4 regions of the Streptomyces sp. NPDC050504 genome follow, and region 3 is predicted to be linked to each of the others. Evidence: riboswitches for the same ligand, from Rfam matches in the RefSeq annotation. Region 3 holds a riboswitch; each other region holds the start of a gene.
The links. A riboswitch is a leader RNA that binds a small molecule or an ion and turns the genes downstream of it on or off. The one in region 3 is predicted to bind cobalamin.

Region 1 (4,202 bases), on a different contig from region 3:
GAGATCTCCTGGCGGTGGTACTTCGCACGCCGGGCCCTGCTCGTCCTGGACGCGGCGGACGACGAACGACTGGGACCGATGCTCCAGACGGCGGTCGACCTCGCGCACGCCATCGACCCGAAGGGGGCGGCCGAGGACCCGGGCGACTGGTGGTGGGAGGGCGTCATCGGCCACTGGTGACGTCGTTGGGCGCATCCGGTCGCGGCGAGGCGAGCGACCGGTGCGACGCGGCGGTATCGGAGACTCCCATAGGCTCGCAGCGCTTCGGCCAGGCCGCTCGGTCCGCGTCCGCACAGGACGCGGCCGAGGGTGCCTGCCCCGCTGTCTTTCCCGCCGCGAGTCGTCGCGAGTCGCCACGTGTCGTCGCGCGTTACGGCGTCCAGGCGGAGAACCACCAGGGTTCGCCGGCGGTGGTCTCGGTGCCGTCTCCGGAGATGCGCAGCGTCAGACCGTTGTCGAAGACGATGTCGGCTGACACGTCCGCGTGCTCGGCGGCCCTCACCACGTAACGGTTGTTGATGAGGACCAGGTCCGGCAGCGGATTGTCCGGTGTCCCGGTGCGCGGCACACCGGCGTCCCCGGGCGTCGCGATCCGCCAGTCGGTGTCCAGGTAGAGCCGGACCTCGCGTTCCGGGTCGCTTTCGGTGTCGAGGAAGGTGATGAAGGGCCAGGCCTGGCGCTCTCCCACCTCGACCACCAGCTTTCCTGGCAGGTTCTCCATGGTCAACGGGCGATTCCTTACAGAGGCGCGAGTACCGGTGGCGCGCATCGCTGCGGATGTGCACCACCATTTTCCACGGTTCGCCAGAGCCTCCGCCGCGGTTGACGCGCGGTTCGGCGTCACGCTGCGGAATTGTCATTACCCAAGTTTGTCCCAAGAGGGAACGATCCGAAGGGATGTGTTCTGTCGCTATGGCTACGCTGATGGACTGAGTGATCGCGCTAGGTGATGGAGGTGTCATGCTGGGTCCGGTTCTCGGCACGAGAAGCGGTCAGGACGAGCAAGCTCTGGACCTCGACGGGGTGACAGCCAACCCCGCCTGCCTGAAGTGCATAGGGCGCAGGTACAGCGTCGCCAGGTCGGGTGTCACGATCTCCATCCGCGACGTCACTGACATCACGCGCCCCTACCTCATCGGCAAGGCCGAGCCGTCCCCGGACGGCCTGTGGAACATCTGCACGCCGAACGGCCAGGTGGCCGGGCACACCACCGAGACGCTCCGCGCGATCACGGCGCTGCGGGAAGCCGCCCCGCCCCGTTCAGGGTGCCACTGCTCCTGACGCCCTATGGCGTCGTGCCCTGGCGTCGTGCCCTGGTGTCGCGGTGCGGGTATCGGCCCCGTCGCCGGCCCAGGGGTACGCCCGGGAGCCCGTACGGCACCCGGACGTACCAACTCCCCCGTGCTCAGCGGCGGATCCGGTCCACGGCGTTGTGCGTGGTGGCGGTCCACCTGACGGACGTAGCCGCATCCGGGTGGCGCGGGCCGCTCAATGGGCCATAAGGTACGACGACTTCACCGTCCGGCGACTGCGGTGTCAGCGCACGCCGCCGGACGCGGAAGGTCGTCACAGCACCTCGTACAACAACCTCATATGTGCGTGATCAGGGGAAGCCGGTGCGAATCCGGCGCTGACCTGCAACCGTGTGCGGCCCGTGGGGCCGCGAGTCGGAGTACCTGGCGCGTGCTGTTGATTCGCTTCCCACTGTCATGGTCTGCAGCGCGAAGCCGAGAGCCCTGTCCGCCGTGTCGCGGTCCGGTACGTCGTCCGGTACACGAGGACGAGGGAGCGGGTCCGTCTGCCGGGTCGACGGTCCGCTCGTCGGTGACGAGCTGTGGACCGCCCCGCCAGGAAGGCTCCACCATGACCCGTACCGCCGCCCCGCGCCGCACACGCCACTTGATCGCCGCAACGGCCCTCGGCCTGGCCCTCTCCACCGTCCCCGCGGTCGCCCACGCCCAGAGCGCCCCGGGAACGGACGCACGCGGCACGAACGCCGCCGTACGCGTGTCCCTCACCGTGACCGGCCCGGACGGGCTCCTCTTCAAGGGGAAGATAAAGACCCGCGGCCACGACGTCACGACCGCGACCGGCGGCACCCACAGATGCGACGGCACCAACGGGAGCGCCAACGCCGCTCCCGTCCCCACCCCGACCGCGGCCCTCGACGACGCCGCCCGCAAGCGGAACTTCACCTGGGACGGCACCTGGTACGCGTCGTTCGACGACTTCTCGGTCGACACGATCAAGAACGTCAGCGGGGGCGGCGCCGCCTACTGGAACATCTCCGTCAACGGCACGTCCACCCCCGTGGGCGGCTGCCAGTTCAAGCTCAACGCGGGCGACAAGGTCGCCTTCACCTGGACCGCGTTCTGACCTTTCGGACGTGGCGGGGCGACTCACCGCGGCCTCCGTGCCTCCACCGTTCTTCGGACGGTGTTCTCCGCGCAGGCGGAGGTGTTCCAGAGCCAGTCACGATCACACGCGTCGTGGCTCCGTCCTCTCCGCGTGAGCGGAGGTGTTCCGCGCCGGCAGCGGTTCGCGCTCTTCGGTCTCGGATCGGTGTTCCCCAGCTCGTGGCGGGGGGCACAGGTGGCGAGGCAGGAGAATCTCCGTGCGGACCGCTCGGAGGTTGCCGTCAGGGGTTCAGCGGGGGCTTTCGCCCGAGAGGGTCCGGGGCGTACCGTCCCCGGACCCTCTCGGTGCGCGCTCAGCCCCGGCGAAGGACCAGCATCGTCGTCTGCCTCGGATTGAGGCTGTACGCGATGGGCCGCACCTCCGTCTCCACCCCCGTCTCCGCCAGCCGTACGCGCAGTGTCTCCAGCTCGGGATACGGGTCCCCCGCCGCGTCCTGAAGCGGCGTGACCCGCACTTCTCCGCCGGGCGCGGTTACACGCACGAGGTCCCGCAGTGCCTCGAACGGGTCCAGCAGGCCGGGGAAGGTGAAGACCAGGAACGAGCAGAGCGTCAGCCCGAAGCGGCCGTCCGGGAACGGCAGCCGGGGCAGACCGCCGGCCACGTACAGCCCGGTGTTCCGCTCCCGATCGGCGGTGTAGTCCCGCAGGAATGCCTCCGCCGACCCGTCCCACAGTTTCAGGTGGGCCTCCCAGGACCCGGACCAGGAGAAGTCGAGCGTGTCCCCCACCCGCTCGGCCAGCGCGATCAGGCGCTCCCGCGCCGTAGCGGTCAGGGCGGCCAGTCGCTCTGGAGAGAGGGAGTACACCGGGTCCGCGGAGGTCACGTCCGCGCCCAGGGCCCTGGCTTCCGCCGCGAAGGACGAGGCTCCGCCGGAACAGTCCAGCACCGGCCCCCGCAGGAGTTCCCCGTCCCTGAGCCCGAGGCACAGCCGGTACTCGGCGAGCGGCCGGGAAGTCATCTCCACCCTGCCCGCCGCCACCGCCGCCTCCACGCCCCTCACCGGCCCGGCTCCCAGCCGCGCGCCGTGAGCCACTCACCGGCCCGCGCCGCCGTCCCGGGCAGCGAACCGTCCATCAGGACCAGCCCTTCCGCGAAGCCAGGCACAGCCACCGGGCCGAGGACGGGCCGGGCGCCGAAGAACCGGTTGAAGCGGGCCACGCGCGGGGCGGCCGCCGCGAGGTACCGCCGCAGCGGGGTGGTCCGAACGCACCACAGACCGGCGGCCTCGATCAGCGCTGCCGTGATGTCCGCGGAGCGGTGCGTCGGCGCGACCAGCACCCGCCCCACGGAGGCGCTGCCGTGCGGAGCGTCGAACAGGGCCGCGGGCATGTCAGGGAAGTACGAGGTCAGATCGCCCCGGTCCGGCAGGTGCCGGGTGATCCTCAGCGACCCCACAGCCTCGTCGGCTTCCCGGCACACCACCAAAAGGGTGTCCTCGTCCTCGTCGTACGCGTCCCAGACGGGGATCGGACCGCCGGGCGCGTGCCGTCGGCGCAGCTCCCGCACCTCCGCACGCTCCCGCTCGGTGCGGGCCACCCGCAGGGACAGTCCGCGCGCGCCGCGCCGCGGTGCGCCTATGACCAAAGGATCCATCTCTCCCCCGTTTTTCCCCCGGCCGCCCGTCGTACGGCCGACACGGCACAGCAGGATGCCGTAGGAGCGGCGAGCGGTGAAGGGTCCCGGGACCCCCAACACGATCCCCTCATCCGCACATCAGCGGTTCGGCACGCTGGTGCCGAGTGGTGCCGCACCCGGTCCTCGTCCTCGTGGTGGGTGCGCGACCA
Region 2 (4,202 bases), on a different contig from region 3:
TACGACATCACCGTCACCTGCGACGGCCACGACCACCACAAGGCCGGCACCTTCACGGTCGTCCACCACGAGGTCCAGCCCACCGCCCCGGTCAGGGCGGGCGGCGGCGGCGCGGCCGAGCGTCCCGTCGAGGGCGGCGCCGTCACGGAGACCGCCGCCACCGAGGAGGGCCCCGGCACCCGGCACGCCCTCATCGGCCTCGCGCTCGCGGCCGTCGCGGCCGTCGCGGTCGCGCTGCGCACGGTACGCCGCCGCCGCGCGGACCTGGAGTAGGCCGCGGTGTCCGGGGAGAGCCGCGGCCACGGCCGCATGATCACCGGCATCGCCTGGGCGGTGCTGCTGCTCGGCCTGTGGCTGTGGGGCCGCGAGGTCACCAACGGCCCCGCGGGCGTCGCCACCCCCACGACCGGCGACGTCGCCGCGGTGGGCCGCCCCCTGGACGTACCGCTGCCGCCCGCGCACGACCCCCTGGAACCGGCCAGGCCGCACCAGGTGGAGATCCCCTCCATAGGCATCCGGGCCCCGGTGATCCCACGGGGCCTGGACGCCGGAGGGGCGATCGACCCGCCGCCCTTCGAGATGCCGCACACCGTCGGCTGGTACCGGGCGGGCACCGAGCCCGGCGCGGCGGGCGCCGCCCTGCTCGTCGGCCACGTCGACACCGAGACCAAGCCCGCCGTCTTCTACGGGCTCAGCGCCGCCCGCCCCGGCGAACAGGTCAAGGTCACCAGGACGGACGGCTCGGTCGCCGAGTTCACCATCGACGACGTACAGGTCTTCACGCGCGAGAAGTTCGACCCGCGCAAGGCGTACGGCCCCAGGGCCGACGGCCGCGCGGAGCTGCGCCTGATCACCTGCGGGGGCACGTACGACCGCGAGGCGCGCGCCTACACCGCGAACGTGGTGGTGTCGGCGTTCCTGACGGGCGTCGGCCGGGCGGCCGAGAAGGTGTGAACGGGGGACGGGCGCGGACCGGCTCCGAGCGGCCCGCGCCCCTGTCGTCACACCCTTGTCCTCACGCCGCAGGCCTCACGCCGCAGGCGTCACCGCCACCGGCCCGGTCACCCGCTCGGCCCGCCCCGCCGCCCGCAGCCCGAGGCCGCCGAACACCGCGGCGAACACCGCCCACAGCAGCGCGTGCGAGGCCAGCGACAGCACCCGGAAGTCCCACAGCAGCGTCGCCGCCACGGGCACCTCGTCGGGGTTGCCCGGCAGTGCGAACAGCAGCGCGAGCACCGCGACCGCCGTACCGGCCACCGCGAGCTGGCGCACCGGCTCGGGCCGCCCCGCCAGGCGCACGTACACCTGCCGGGCGAGGAACATCCCGAGGACGCCGACGGCGACCGCGCCCAGCCAGAGGTCCTGGCGGTGGGCGACGGTGCCGGAGTCGCCCACGCCCGGCGGGTTCGCCGGGTAGCGCAGGCCGGGGAAGAGCGAGACGGCGCAGAACGCCGCCGCCGAGAAGAGCAGTGCGCGGGGCCACGGCGCCGCGGTCGGCGTGCGGCGGTGGACCAGCGCGTAGGCGACGGCGAACAGGGCGCCCAGCGCGAGCCCGGCGACGACGGCCGTGACGACCAGGCCGAAGTGCTGGGTGGAGCGGCTGAACAGCTCTTCGTGGTGCTGGGCGGCAGCGGCTGCCGCCCCGTGCGAGTGGGCCGCCTCGCTGCGGGCCTCCTCCAGGCGGATCGCCTTGTCCATCAGGGGCTCGGCGAGGAGGAGCGAGAACAGGCCGGTCGCCAGACCGGCGGCGCCGCCCGCGGCCAGGCCGCGGCCGAGCAGGGGCAGTACGGGGGACGTGATCGCCATGGTGTGCTGGGTGTCCGTCCCGGTCAGTGGCAGGGGGCGCCGAAGAGGTGCCGCCCGTCGTGCGAGAACTCGTGCAGGTATTCGCCGGTCGCCGAGACGACGGTGCCGTTGTCCATGAAGATCGCGTAGAGCGCGAGCAGGGCGACGATCGCGGCGGCGAGCGCGATCAGCCAGTCGCGCGTGCTGATGGCCGCGGCGGGGACGGCCGCGGTGTCGGTCGACGGTGCGGAGTGCAGGGACATACCGGTGCTCCTTCTGGGGTTTCCACGCCCCATGGCAGGAGGACGACGGGCCAGTACCTGACTCTCCCGCGCGTGGCGCACGGGTTCACAGTGGCGGGACCGTCCCGGATTCGCACCGGGTTCCTGGCTGGCGTCGCCTCGATGTATGGACTTGTCGTCCGCGAGAGTCCCAGCATGGCCGGAACCTGTCAACCAAACGTCCGAGTGGCGGAACACCTGTTCGGGGGTGCGGAGAGGCCGCGGGGCACCACCTGGTCCGGCCGACGGCCCGCTCCCCCCGGAGCCGACGACCGGACCGGTCCTCGACCGTGGGTGCGCGGGCTGCGGGAGGAACCCGGCGCCTGCACGGGAGGTCTGGAGGGTCCGTGGAGCCGTGGTGCTCGGGGCCGGGGACCGGGGCCTCTGCGCCTCACTTTAGAACGGCGAACGGGCAGAGCCTAGGGGGCCGTTGACGGGATGTCGCGAACCAGTCGCTGTCCGTGCCCTGCGCGGGGCGCGCCGCGCGGGCCGCGCCCGTGGGGCTCAGTCCCGCTCCTCGTCCCCGGCCGCGCGCAGTGCCTCCGCGTCCAGTTCGCCCCTGACCAGCGCCAGCGCCACCTGGGACAGCGGCGCGCGGTGCGCGGCCGCGTAGTCGTGCAGCTCCTCGTAGGCCGCGTCCACCGAGATTCCCCAGCGTTCGGCGAGTATCCCCTTGGCCTGTTCCACCCTGACGCGACTGGTGACCGCGGACTGGAGCTGGCCGAGCAGGAACTCGCCGTGCTGCACGGTCCGTTGCTGGAGGATGCCGATGGTCGCGGTGTCCGCGAACGCCTGTGTCAGCCGTACGTCGGCGGGATCGGGCGGGTGCTGGTCGGCGTTCAGGAACACGTTCAGCGCGCCGATCGGGTTCTCCCGCATCCGCATCGGCACGGCGAACGTGTTCACGAACCCGGCCGCGCGGGCGTGCGCGGTGAACGCGGGCCAACGCGCCGCCGCCTCCGCCGAGTCGAGCGCGATCGGGCCCACCGGGGCCCCGGTGCGGCAGCAGTCCAGACAGGGCCCCTCGGCGTGCTGGGCGTCCAGCACGCCGAGCAGCCAGGCGCGTTCGTCGGAGGAGGCCGCCGTCTGGAGCCTGCCGCGCTGGTTGAGCAGCATCAGCCCGGCGGCCCTGACGTCGAGGAGTTCCACGCAGCGCGCCGCCGTCCGCTGCAGGAACTCGATGACGTCGAAGTCGTCCACGAGCGTGTCGGCGAGTTCCGCGAAGACCGAGGCGAGCTGCTGTTCGCGCAAGGGGTTGTCCATGCCTGTCACCTTGATCCGGCGGAGTGCGGAACGTTCATCGTCCCGTCCCCCTGTCGTCGTCGCTGCCCCCACGGTCCCCCGCCTCGTTCCCCTCGCTCTGCTGCTCCCCCGGGAGCGGGAATCGAAGCCTTCTCGCCACCACGTCCCTGGCCACCTCCAGCACCGCGCGCTCCTCGGCGAACGCGTAGGCCCGCAGCCGCAGCAGCGCGATGGCGGGCGTGATCCCGAGCCGTACGGAGATCATGCCGGTCGCCTGGTGCACTTCCGCGCGGTGCAGCCAGACCCCCTCCTCCAGCCATCCGTCCTCCCCCCTCGCGCCGTTCCCCCAGCAGGGCCAGGGTCAGTGCCTCGGTGAAGACCAGGGCGTCGACGAGCGAGGCCTCACCGAGCGGCCCCGGCACGTCCCTCCGGCAGGTCAGCACTCCGACGTGGATCGCCCCGATCTGGAGCGGCAGCGCGAAGACCGCGCTCGGTCCGAGCGCTTCCGCGGCCGGCAGGAACGACGGCCACCTGGCCTGCGGCACCAGCCGCAGATCGGCGTCCAGCGACGGTCCGAGGCCGCGGGCCGCGTCGGGTCCCGGTCCCTCGCCCAGCGTGAACTGGAGGTCGTCCAGGCGTGCGCTGAGCTCGTCGCTCGCCCAGATCAGCTCGCCGAAGGAGCCGTTGTCGCAGAGCGTCACGGCCAGTCCGTCGACCCCGAGGGCCACACAGCAGCGGCGGGCGAAGGAGACGTCGAGACCGGCGGTGCGATGGGCCGCCAGCTCGTCCAGCAGGGCGGCCATGTGCGCGCTGACCAAGCCCTCCTCCCGAAGTTTCCGAGCAGCGCCGCACAGCTTAGCCCCGGAGGGGCTGTTGCGGCCCTTCACCTGCTGC
Region 3 (4,202 bases):
CGGCAGCAGGGTGCGGTGCGAGGCGCCGACGACCATGCGCGCGGCGTGCGGCACCATCAGGCCGATGAAGCCGATGGCCCCGCTGACGGCGACCAGCACGCCGGTGACCAGCGAGGTGAGCAGGAAGATCGCGGCGCGGAAGCGGGAGGTGTCCAGGCCGAGCACGGTGGCGCCCTCCTCCCCCACGAGCATCAGGTCCAGCGGTCTGGCGACCGCGATCAGCAGCGCGGTGCCGACGGCGAGGACGGCGGCGGGCAGGAGCAGCATGTCCCAGCGGGCCGAGCCGAGGCCGCCGAGCGACCAGTACATGGCCTCCTTGAAGTGCTCGGAGCGCGGCGACATCACCAGCATCAGGCTGGTGAGGGCGGTGAGGATGTACGCGACGGCGACGCCGGCCAGGACCAGGCGCGGTCCGGTGAGCTGGCCGCCGCGCCGCGCCAGCGCGTACACCAGGACCGTGGCGAGCAGGGCGCCGGTGAACGCCCCCGCGGGCATCGTCACGTTGGTGGCGAGGCCGATGCCGCTGCCGATGCCGGTGACGATCACCAGGACGACGCCGGTGGAGGCGCCCGACGAGACGCCCAGCAGGTAGGGGTCGGCGAGCGGGTTGCGGACCAGGGCCTGGAGGACGGTGCCGACGACGGCGAGCCCGGCGCCGACGACGGCGCCGAGCAGGACGCGCGGCAGCCGTACGTCCAGGACGATGGTGCGCAGGGGGCTGGGCTCGGCGTTCCCGAAGAGGATGTCGAGCACCTGGCCGGGCGGTATGTGCACCTGGCCGAAGGCGAGTCCGGCGACCACGGCGGCGGCGAGGGCGGCGGTCAGGACCGCGAGCACCAGGGCGTAGCGCAGGGGCCCCCGGGGCTCGCGGTCCGTGCGGCAGGTCATGGGCCGGGCCTCAGCCGGTGGTGGCGGGGCCGGTGGTCCCCGGGTGGAGCTGGGCCGCGAGCTTGGCGATCGCGGCGGGGGCGCGGACGCCGAGTACGACGTCGGAGAGGGGCATCACCGCGAACCGCTTGTTCTTGATCGCGGGTACGTCGCGCAGCGCCGGGTCGGCCAGGAGGCGCTTCTTCTTCTGTTCGACGGTGACCGAGCCGTAGTCGTAGATCACGATCGTCTCGGGCTTGCGGGCGACGACCTGTTCCCAGGTGGCGTCGCCGAAGGGCTTGTCGAGGTCGGCGAAGACGTTGCGGCCGCCCGCGAGGGTGATCATCTCGTTGCCTATGCCCTTGCCGCCCGCCGTGGACGCGGTCTTGTCGCCGCCGTCGTAGACGAAGACGGAGACCGGCTTCACGCCCTTGAGCTGCCCGGCGGTCGTGGCGACGGTCTTCTTGGCTCCCGCGATCCACGCGTCGGCGCGGTCCTTGGCGCCGAAGGTCTGCCCGACCTCGCCGATCTCCTGGTAGAGGTCGTCCAGCGCGGTCTTCCGGTCCGCGCAGTACTCGACGTTGAGCCGGGACGTGATGCCGGACTGCTTGAGGTCGTCGCGGCTGCGGCCCTCCTTCGCGTCGAAGGCGGTGGCGTAACCGCCGTACACGAAGTCGGGGTTGGCGGCGAGGAGCTTCTCCTTGGAGGGGTACTCCTTGGCGAGGACGGGGACCGCGTCGTAGGCCTTGGCGTACTTGGGCAGGACCTTGTCGTCGAGGTAGGCCGTGCCGATCAGGGACTTCTCCAGGCCGAGCTCCAGCATCACCTCGGTGACGTGCTGGTTCATGGTGACGACGCGCTTGGGGGGCGCCTTGTAGGTGGTCTGCACCCCGCAGTTGGTGACGGTGTACGGGAAGCCGGGCGCGGCCTTCGCGTCGGCGTCGTCCTTGCTGTCGGTACCCCCTCCGCAGGCGGTGGTGAGGGTGAGCAGGGCGGCGGACACCGCGACCGTGACTGTGCTGCGCCTGGACATGGCTGTGCCTCCTGACGGGGATTTCCTCGTCCCCGATCGGTGTGCGTGAGGCGGCAGGTCAGTTCCTGGCTGCCGGACGAGGGGGTCGTCCGGTCACAGTGGCGGGACCGCGCCGGTTTCGCACCGGCTTCCTGGGTCCTGCCGCCCGGGTCGCGCACAGTGTGTCACCTGCGTCTTCTGCGTCTTCGCCGGGGTCACTCGGGCCAGGCGGAGTTCTGGACCGTCTCGACGAAGTCGCCGGGGACGAAGCCGGGCACGAAGTGGCGCAGCACGTCGGCCTTGATGTTGCCGAAGGTCGTGTCCGGCTTGGGCGCGATGCCCTCGGTGAACGACTCCAGGATGCGGCGCTTGAAGTCGGGGCGGGGGTGCAGTGCGGTGATCGCGTCGCGGTGCTCGGGGGCGAGGTCGTGGTAGCCGATGCCCAGGACGTCGTACTCCACGCCCGCCGTGACGAGCGCGACCTCGGGCTCCATGAACTCTGGGATGCCGGGGGTGGTGTGCAGGGCGATGGCGGTCCACACGCGGCGTACGGAGTCCTCGGGAACGCCGTGCGCCTGGAGGAAGCGGCGGGCCGCGTCGGCGCCGTCGACCTCGAAGCGGCGGCCGCTGGTGCGGTGCGCCTCGCCCAGGCCGAGGTCGTGGAACATGGCGCCGACGTAGAGGAGTTCGGGGTCGAAGGAGAGGCCGCGGTCGCGGCCCCGGGCGGCGCCGAAGAAGTAGACGCGGCGCGAGTGGTGGTAGACCAGTTCGCTCGCGGTGTCGCGGACGAGTTCGGTGGCGGCGCGGGCGAGCTCGGTGTCGGGGGCCTCGGTGATGTTCTCGATCGTGTTCTTCGTCATGGCCACAGCCTGCCGGGAGGAGGGGCGGGCGGGCCATGTCCGTACGGGACAGGGTTCCCACAGATCCGGACACGGCCTACGCTCGCGCGCATGGGCTCCCACGATGTGATCGTCTTCGCCTACGACGGCGTGCGCCTCCTCGACGTCTCGGCGCCGCTGGAGGTGTTCGGCACCGCGCCCGGCTACACCGTGACCGTCTGCACCCCGGACGGCGGCGACGTCACGACCGCTTCGGGGCTGCGCATCGGCGGGGGCCTGGCCGTCGCGGACGCGGGGCGGGCGGACACGCTGGTGGTGCCGGGCGCGGTCGACGTGGCCGGGCTGCTCACGGCGCCCGAGCTGATCGCCCAGGTCACGGCGGCGGCCGGGCGTTCAGGGCGGGTGGCGGCGGTGTGCACGGGGGCGTTCGCGCTGGCGGCGGCCGGGCTGCTGGACGGGCGGCGGGCCACCACGCACTGGGAGCACGCGGACGCGCTGGCCGCGCGCTGGCCCGGGGTGCGGGTCGAGCCGGACGCGATCTACGTCCAGGACGGCGAGGTGTTCACGTCGGCGGGGGTGACGGCCGGGATCGACGTGTGCCTGGCGATGGTGGAGCAGGACCGGGGGCCCGCGGTGGCGCGGCGGGTCGCGCGGGACCTGGTGGTGTTCCTCCAGCGGCCCGGGGGCCAGTCGCAGTTCTCGGCGGCGTCCCGCACCGCCCCCACGCGCCATCCGCTCGTACGGCCGCTGCTGGACGCGGTGGCCGCCGATCCGGCCGCCGATCACGGCGCGGCGGCGCTGGCGGGCCGGGCGGGGGTGAGCGTCCGGCATCTGGCCCGGCTCTTCCGCGAGCAGACGGGCCAGACGCCGGCGGGGTACGTGGAGCGGGTGCGGGTGGAGGCGGCGCGCATGCTCCTGGAGGGTGGCGCGAGCGTGACCGGCGCGGCGGCGCGCAGCGGGCTCGGCAGCGACGAGAGCCTGCGGCGGGTGTTCGCGCGGCACCTGGGGGTCACGCCGAGCGAGTACGCGGCGCGGTTCCGCACCTCGCGGTACGTCCCCCAGTACGCCTCGACTAGTACGCCTCGACGACCTTGATGTCTTCCTCCGTGATCACGCCGTCCACGATGCGGTACGAGCGGAACTGGAAGGGCCCGGCGTCGTCCTTGTCGGCGGTCGACACGAGGACGTAGTGCGCGCCCGGCTCGTTGGCGTAGGTGACGTCGGTGCGCGAGGGGTACGCCTCGGTCGCGGTGTGCGAGTGGTAGACGATCACCGGCTCCTCGTCGCGGTCGTCCAGCTCGCGGTAGAGCTTGAGCAGGTCCGACGAGTCGAACTCGTAGAACGTGGGCGAGCGGGCGGCGTTGAGCATCGGGATGAAGCGCTCGGGCCGCCCGGACCCCTCGGGACCCGCGACCATGCCGCACGCCTCGTCGGGGTGGTCGGCTCGGGCGTGCGCGACGATCTGGTCGTACAGGGCCTGGGTG
Region 4 (4,202 bases), on a different contig from region 3:
GCCGTCGGCCACGTCCTCATGTCGGGCCGGGCACTGTCCACGGGAACCCTCGCGGTGAGCTTCGCCGGCACGGCCCTGGGCGCGTGGGGCCTGGCGGGCCGGGAGCGCGGGCTCCTCGCCGTCACGGCGGCGGCCACGGCCTTCCAGACCGCGCTGCACACGGTGTTCTCGTGGTCCCAGTCCGCGGGGGCGGCCCCCGGCGGCAGCGGCTGTCCGGCGCACGCCGCGGGCCACCTGGGCATGGCGCACCACGCCCCGCCCTCCCCCACCGGGCACGACATGACGGCCGCGTCCTCGTCGCTGCCCGAGACGGTGACCGAAGCGGTGACCGAGGCGGTGACGGGGGCGGTGACGGGTCCGATGGCCGGGATGACGGCGGCGCACGCACTGGCCGCGCTGCTCGGCGGGATGTGGCTCGCGTACGGCGAGCGGGCGGCGTTCCGGCTCCTGCGCGCGGTCCCCGCGGCGCTGTTCAGGCCGCTCCGGCTGCTGCTGGCGACCGCGGCCGCGCCACCAGTCCGCTCCCGGATACGGCCCGTGCGGCCGGGTGACGAGCCCGCTCCCCGGCAGCTCCTGCATGCTTCCCGAACGCTCCCGACCAGGGGTCCGCCCCGGGCAGTCGCTGTCGTTCGACAGCAGGCTCCCCGACTGCGCGGCGTGCCGCACGGGCCCTGACGGCCCGCGTAACCCGCTCCGCGCCTCGGGCAGCGGCCCGCGCCTTTCGCCGCGGGCCGTGCGCAGCACCGGCGCCGCCACCGGGCGCGCCGGACTCCCTTGCCCTCAGGACGTGTAAGGACATGTGGCGATGACCCCTGCCCGCAACTTCCGCCCCCGACCGGACGCCGCGGACGACGCGGCGACCACCCGCCTGGCCCTCGCGGCGCGCGACGGCGAGCCCGCGAAGGTGGAGCTGTTCGTGCGCGCGCTGCACCGGGACGTATGGAGATACGTCGCGTACGTCAGCGCCGACCGCCAGGCGGCCGACGACCTCACCCAGGAGGTGTTCCTCCGGGCCCTCGCGGCCCTGCCCCGTTTCGCGGGGCGCTCGTCCGCGCGCGCCTGGCTGCTGTCCATCGCCCGCAGGACGGTCGTGGACAGCCTGCGGCACGCGGCCGCCAGGCCCCGGCTGTCGGACCTCGACGACTGGCAGACGGCCGCCGAGCGCTCCCAGCCGCAGGGACTCCCCGGGTTCGACGAGGGCGTGGCGCTCGCCGAACTCCTGGCGTCGATACCGGCCGAGCGCCGTGAGGCGTTCGTCCTCACGCAACTGCTCGGCCTGTCCTACCTGGAGGCCGCGAAGGCGGCCGACTGCCCGGTCGGTACGGTCCGTTCGCGGGTCGCGCGCGCCCGCTCGGCGCTCGTCTCGCTGCTGCGCGACGTCGAGACCGCCGCCCCCGTCGGCCACCGGACGGGCACGGTTCCCGCACTCGCCTGACCCGGCACACCGCCCGGCCCACAGGACCCCGTGGGCCGGGCAACCACCCGTCGCACACCGGCCCGCCCAGGACTCACCACAGGACGATCCGACACACCGCCATGACCCTCGCCGGCAATGGATTGTTGTTGCACATAGTTCGCAACAAGCCATCGGTGAAGCGGCCGCTCCGCGCTCGGCCCGGTCACTGACCTGCGCGGCACGGATACCGCACCCCGTCAGCGGTGTCATTCAGGACAACCACCCGGCCAACCCTGTTGCCGCGCCTGAGCCACCGCCTACTCTGACGGCGCAGTCGGTTCGCGCCATGATTGCGTGGCGCGTCGAAAGGCCCGTGCCGGACACGGGCCCCAAGAGGGAACCCGGTGGGATTCCGGGACTGTCCCGCAGCGGTGAGAGGGAACGAAAGCCGTCAACAGCACTGGGACCCGTCCGAGGGCCCGGGAAGCGACGGCCGGTAGGTGACGCCGGAAGGTCCGGCGCCGGGCCCTTCAGTCCGAAGACCTGCCCACTGCGCGCGTGCGGGGTCGCACGCGCTCCAACACGGTGACCTCGTGGGCTGGGTCGGCGGTGCAGGCGGACACGGCGCGCTCATACCGCGCGTACGCCCTCACGTACCGGACCGTCCCTCGGGACCTGGCGACGAGGGGATGGGTACGTGACCGGGGTGCTGCGATGCTGACCGACGCCGATAACCGGCCCGCGCGAACCGTCTCCGGCGTCTGCCACGGCACGCTGGGCGAGCTGTACCAGGGGCCGCTGGACGCGCGCGACCGCCCGGAGATAGCCATCGTCTCCTTCCCGGTGGACCGCCACTCCTGGGTGTACTTCACCCCGGACGCCGGAGCGCCGACGGGCACCGAGAACCTCGGTGCGAAGGCGGCGAAGGCCGCGCGGCTGTTCCTCGACCACTACGGCCTGGAACCGCCGCCCGGCCGCTGGAACACCTACTCCGACCTCGACGTCGGTGTGGGCATGGCCAGTTCGACGGCCGACATCGTGGCGACGCTGCGCTGTCTCTTCCGGGTCTTCTCCCTGCCGTACGACTCCCGCGTCGTCATCGGCGTCCTGTCCGCGATCGAGCGGGCCGACAGCGTGTTCCTCCAGGAGTACGCGCTCTACCTGAGCGGCCGCCACCGGGTCGTGCACCGGCTCGGCACCGGCATCGCCTTCCACACCGCCTTCGTCGCGGAGCCAGGCACGGTGGACACCGCCGGGGTCACCCCGCAACTGCTGCGCCAGTACCGGCGCTGCGCGGCGGAGTACGAGCGGTGCCTCACCGACCTCCTCAAGGGTTTCGCGGGCGGCGACCCGGCGGCCGTGGCCAGGGCCTCGACCGTCAGCGCCACCCTCTCCCAGGAGGTGCTGCCCAAGCAGACCTTCGACGCCGTGCTCGCCCGCCGCGAGGAGTTCGGGGCGGACGGGGTCTTCGTCGCGCACACCGGCTCCCTCGTCGGCCTCCTCTTCGCCCGCAGACCCGCTCCCGCGGTCAAGGGCGAGGTGTCCGCCTTCTTCCACTCGCTCGGCCACCAGTGCTCGTTCGCCCAAGGAGGCTACGCGTGATCCATCCGCACATCGCCGACGCCCTGAAGGTCCCCGACCTCGTCCGGCTGACGGACGGCGCGGTCCTGCTCCGCTTCGAATCCATGAAGATCTACTCGGCGCTCGCCGCCGTCCGGCACCTGCTCGACCGGGGCGCGGTGCGTCCCGGGCAGACCCTGGTCGACAGCTCCAGCGGCATCTACGCGTACGCGCTGGCGCTGGCCTGCCACCGCTACGGGCTGCACTGCCACATCGTGGGCTCGACCACCGTGGACGCCACCACGCTCGCCCAGCTGGAGATACTCGGCGCGACCGTCGAGCGGGTCACACCGTCCCAGAACCTCAAACTGGACCAGGAGTTACGGGTCCGCAGGGTGCGCGAGATCCTCGCCGAGCGGCCCGACGTCCACTGGATGCGCCAGTACCACGACGAGGTCCACTACCTGGGCTACCAGGAGGTCGCCGACCTGGTGGCGGCGACCGTGCCCGACCGGCCGCTGACCGTCGTGGGCGGGGTCGGCTCGGGGGCGTCGACCGGCGGCCTGACCGAGCACCTGCGGCGCCGCGACCCCACGGTTCGCCTGGTGGGGGTGCAGCCGTTCGGCAGCGTCACCTTCGGCAGCCAGGACCACCACGACCCGGAGGCGATCATCGCGGGCATCGGCTCGTCGATCCCCTTCGACAACGTCCACCACCACCTGTACGACGCCGTGCACTGGATGGACTTCACGCACGCCTGCTCCGGCGCGGTCGCCCTGCTGCGCGAGCACGCCGTGTTCGCCGGGCTCTCCACCGGCGCGGCCTACCTCGCGGCGACGCACGAGGCCCGCCGCCACCCCGACCGGCTGCACCTGGTGATCGGCGCGGACACGGGCCACCGCTACGTGGAGCGGGTGTTCGCCCGGCACCGCGAGGCCTCGGACCTCGTCTCGCTCAAACCGACCGAGGTCGCGAGCCCCGAGGACATGACCATGCCCTGGTCGACGATGGCGTGGAACCGCGCCGCGTGGCAGCGGCCCGACACGTCCCGTTCCCACCCGCACCCACCCGCCGACACGCACCCGCCCGCCGACCCGCACAGCACGGCGGACGCACACGGAAATCCCCCCAGCAAGGAGTCCGCCGCATGACCGTGGCCTGCCTGGAATCGCTCACCTTCGGCCTCGGCCACCTGGCACGCGCGGCCGCGCGGCTGGACGAGAAGCTACTGCTCCTGACCCGCGAC

Region 1: linked by a shared signal. The riboswitch ahead of ACIBNE_RS23230 (DUF4430 domain-containing protein) and the one ahead of ACIBNE_RS18615 (ABC transporter substrate-binding protein) in region 3 are both predicted to bind cobalamin.
Region 2: linked by a shared signal. The riboswitch ahead of ACIBNE_RS20505 (hypothetical protein) and the one ahead of ACIBNE_RS18615 (ABC transporter substrate-binding protein) in region 3 are both predicted to bind cobalamin.
Region 4: linked by a shared signal. The riboswitch ahead of ACIBNE_RS24495 (hypothetical protein) and the one ahead of ACIBNE_RS18615 (ABC transporter substrate-binding protein) in region 3 are both predicted to bind cobalamin.

What each region holds. Positions count from the first base shown of each region.
Region 1 is NZ_JBITHO010000006.1:94,015-98,216, forward strand. Features, by position in the region: gene ACIBNE_RS23215 (SUKH-4 family immunity protein) at 1-180, shown strand, start outside; gene ACIBNE_RS23220 (hypothetical protein) at 371-727, opposite strand; gene ACIBNE_RS23225 (hypothetical protein) at 961-1,281, shown strand; cobalamin riboswitch at 1,556-1,699, shown strand; gene ACIBNE_RS23230 (DUF4430 domain-containing protein) at 1,864-2,376, shown strand; gene ACIBNE_RS23235 (methyltransferase domain-containing protein) at 2,711-3,418, opposite strand; gene ACIBNE_RS23240 (N-acyl amino acid synthase FeeM domain-containing protein) at 3,415-4,011, opposite strand.
Region 2 is NZ_JBITHO010000005.1:351,620-355,821, reverse strand. Features, by position in the region: gene ACIBNE_RS20520 (hypothetical protein) at 1-273, shown strand, start outside; gene ACIBNE_RS20515 (class F sortase) at 310-954, shown strand; gene ACIBNE_RS20510 (CbtA family protein) at 1,030-1,806, opposite strand; gene ACIBNE_RS20505 (hypothetical protein) at 1,830-2,048, opposite strand; cobalamin riboswitch at 2,079-2,218, opposite strand; gene ACIBNE_RS20500 (GAF and ANTAR domain-containing protein) at 2,571-3,329, opposite strand; gene ACIBNE_RS20495 (ANTAR domain-containing protein) at 3,364-3,591, opposite strand.
Region 3 is NZ_JBITHO010000004.1:745,799-750,000, forward strand. Features, by position in the region: gene ACIBNE_RS18610 (FecCD family ABC transporter permease) at 1-888, opposite strand, end outside; gene ACIBNE_RS18615 (ABC transporter substrate-binding protein) at 899-1,900, opposite strand; cobalamin riboswitch at 1,939-2,087, opposite strand; gene ACIBNE_RS18620 (HD domain-containing protein) at 2,095-2,739, opposite strand; gene ACIBNE_RS18625 (GlxA family transcriptional regulator) at 2,830-3,813, shown strand; gene ACIBNE_RS18630 (Mov34/MPN/PAD-1 family protein) at 3,791-4,202, opposite strand, start outside.
Region 4 is NZ_JBITHO010000006.1:396,753-400,954, forward strand. Features, by position in the region: gene ACIBNE_RS24485 (hypothetical protein) at 1-675, shown strand, start outside; gene ACIBNE_RS24490 (sigma-70 family RNA polymerase sigma factor) at 806-1,435, shown strand; cobalamin riboswitch at 1,788-1,941, shown strand; gene ACIBNE_RS24495 (hypothetical protein) at 2,111-2,998, shown strand; gene ACIBNE_RS24500 (cysteine synthase family protein) at 2,995-4,107, shown strand; gene ACIBNE_RS24505 (ATP-grasp domain-containing protein) at 4,104-4,202, shown strand, end outside.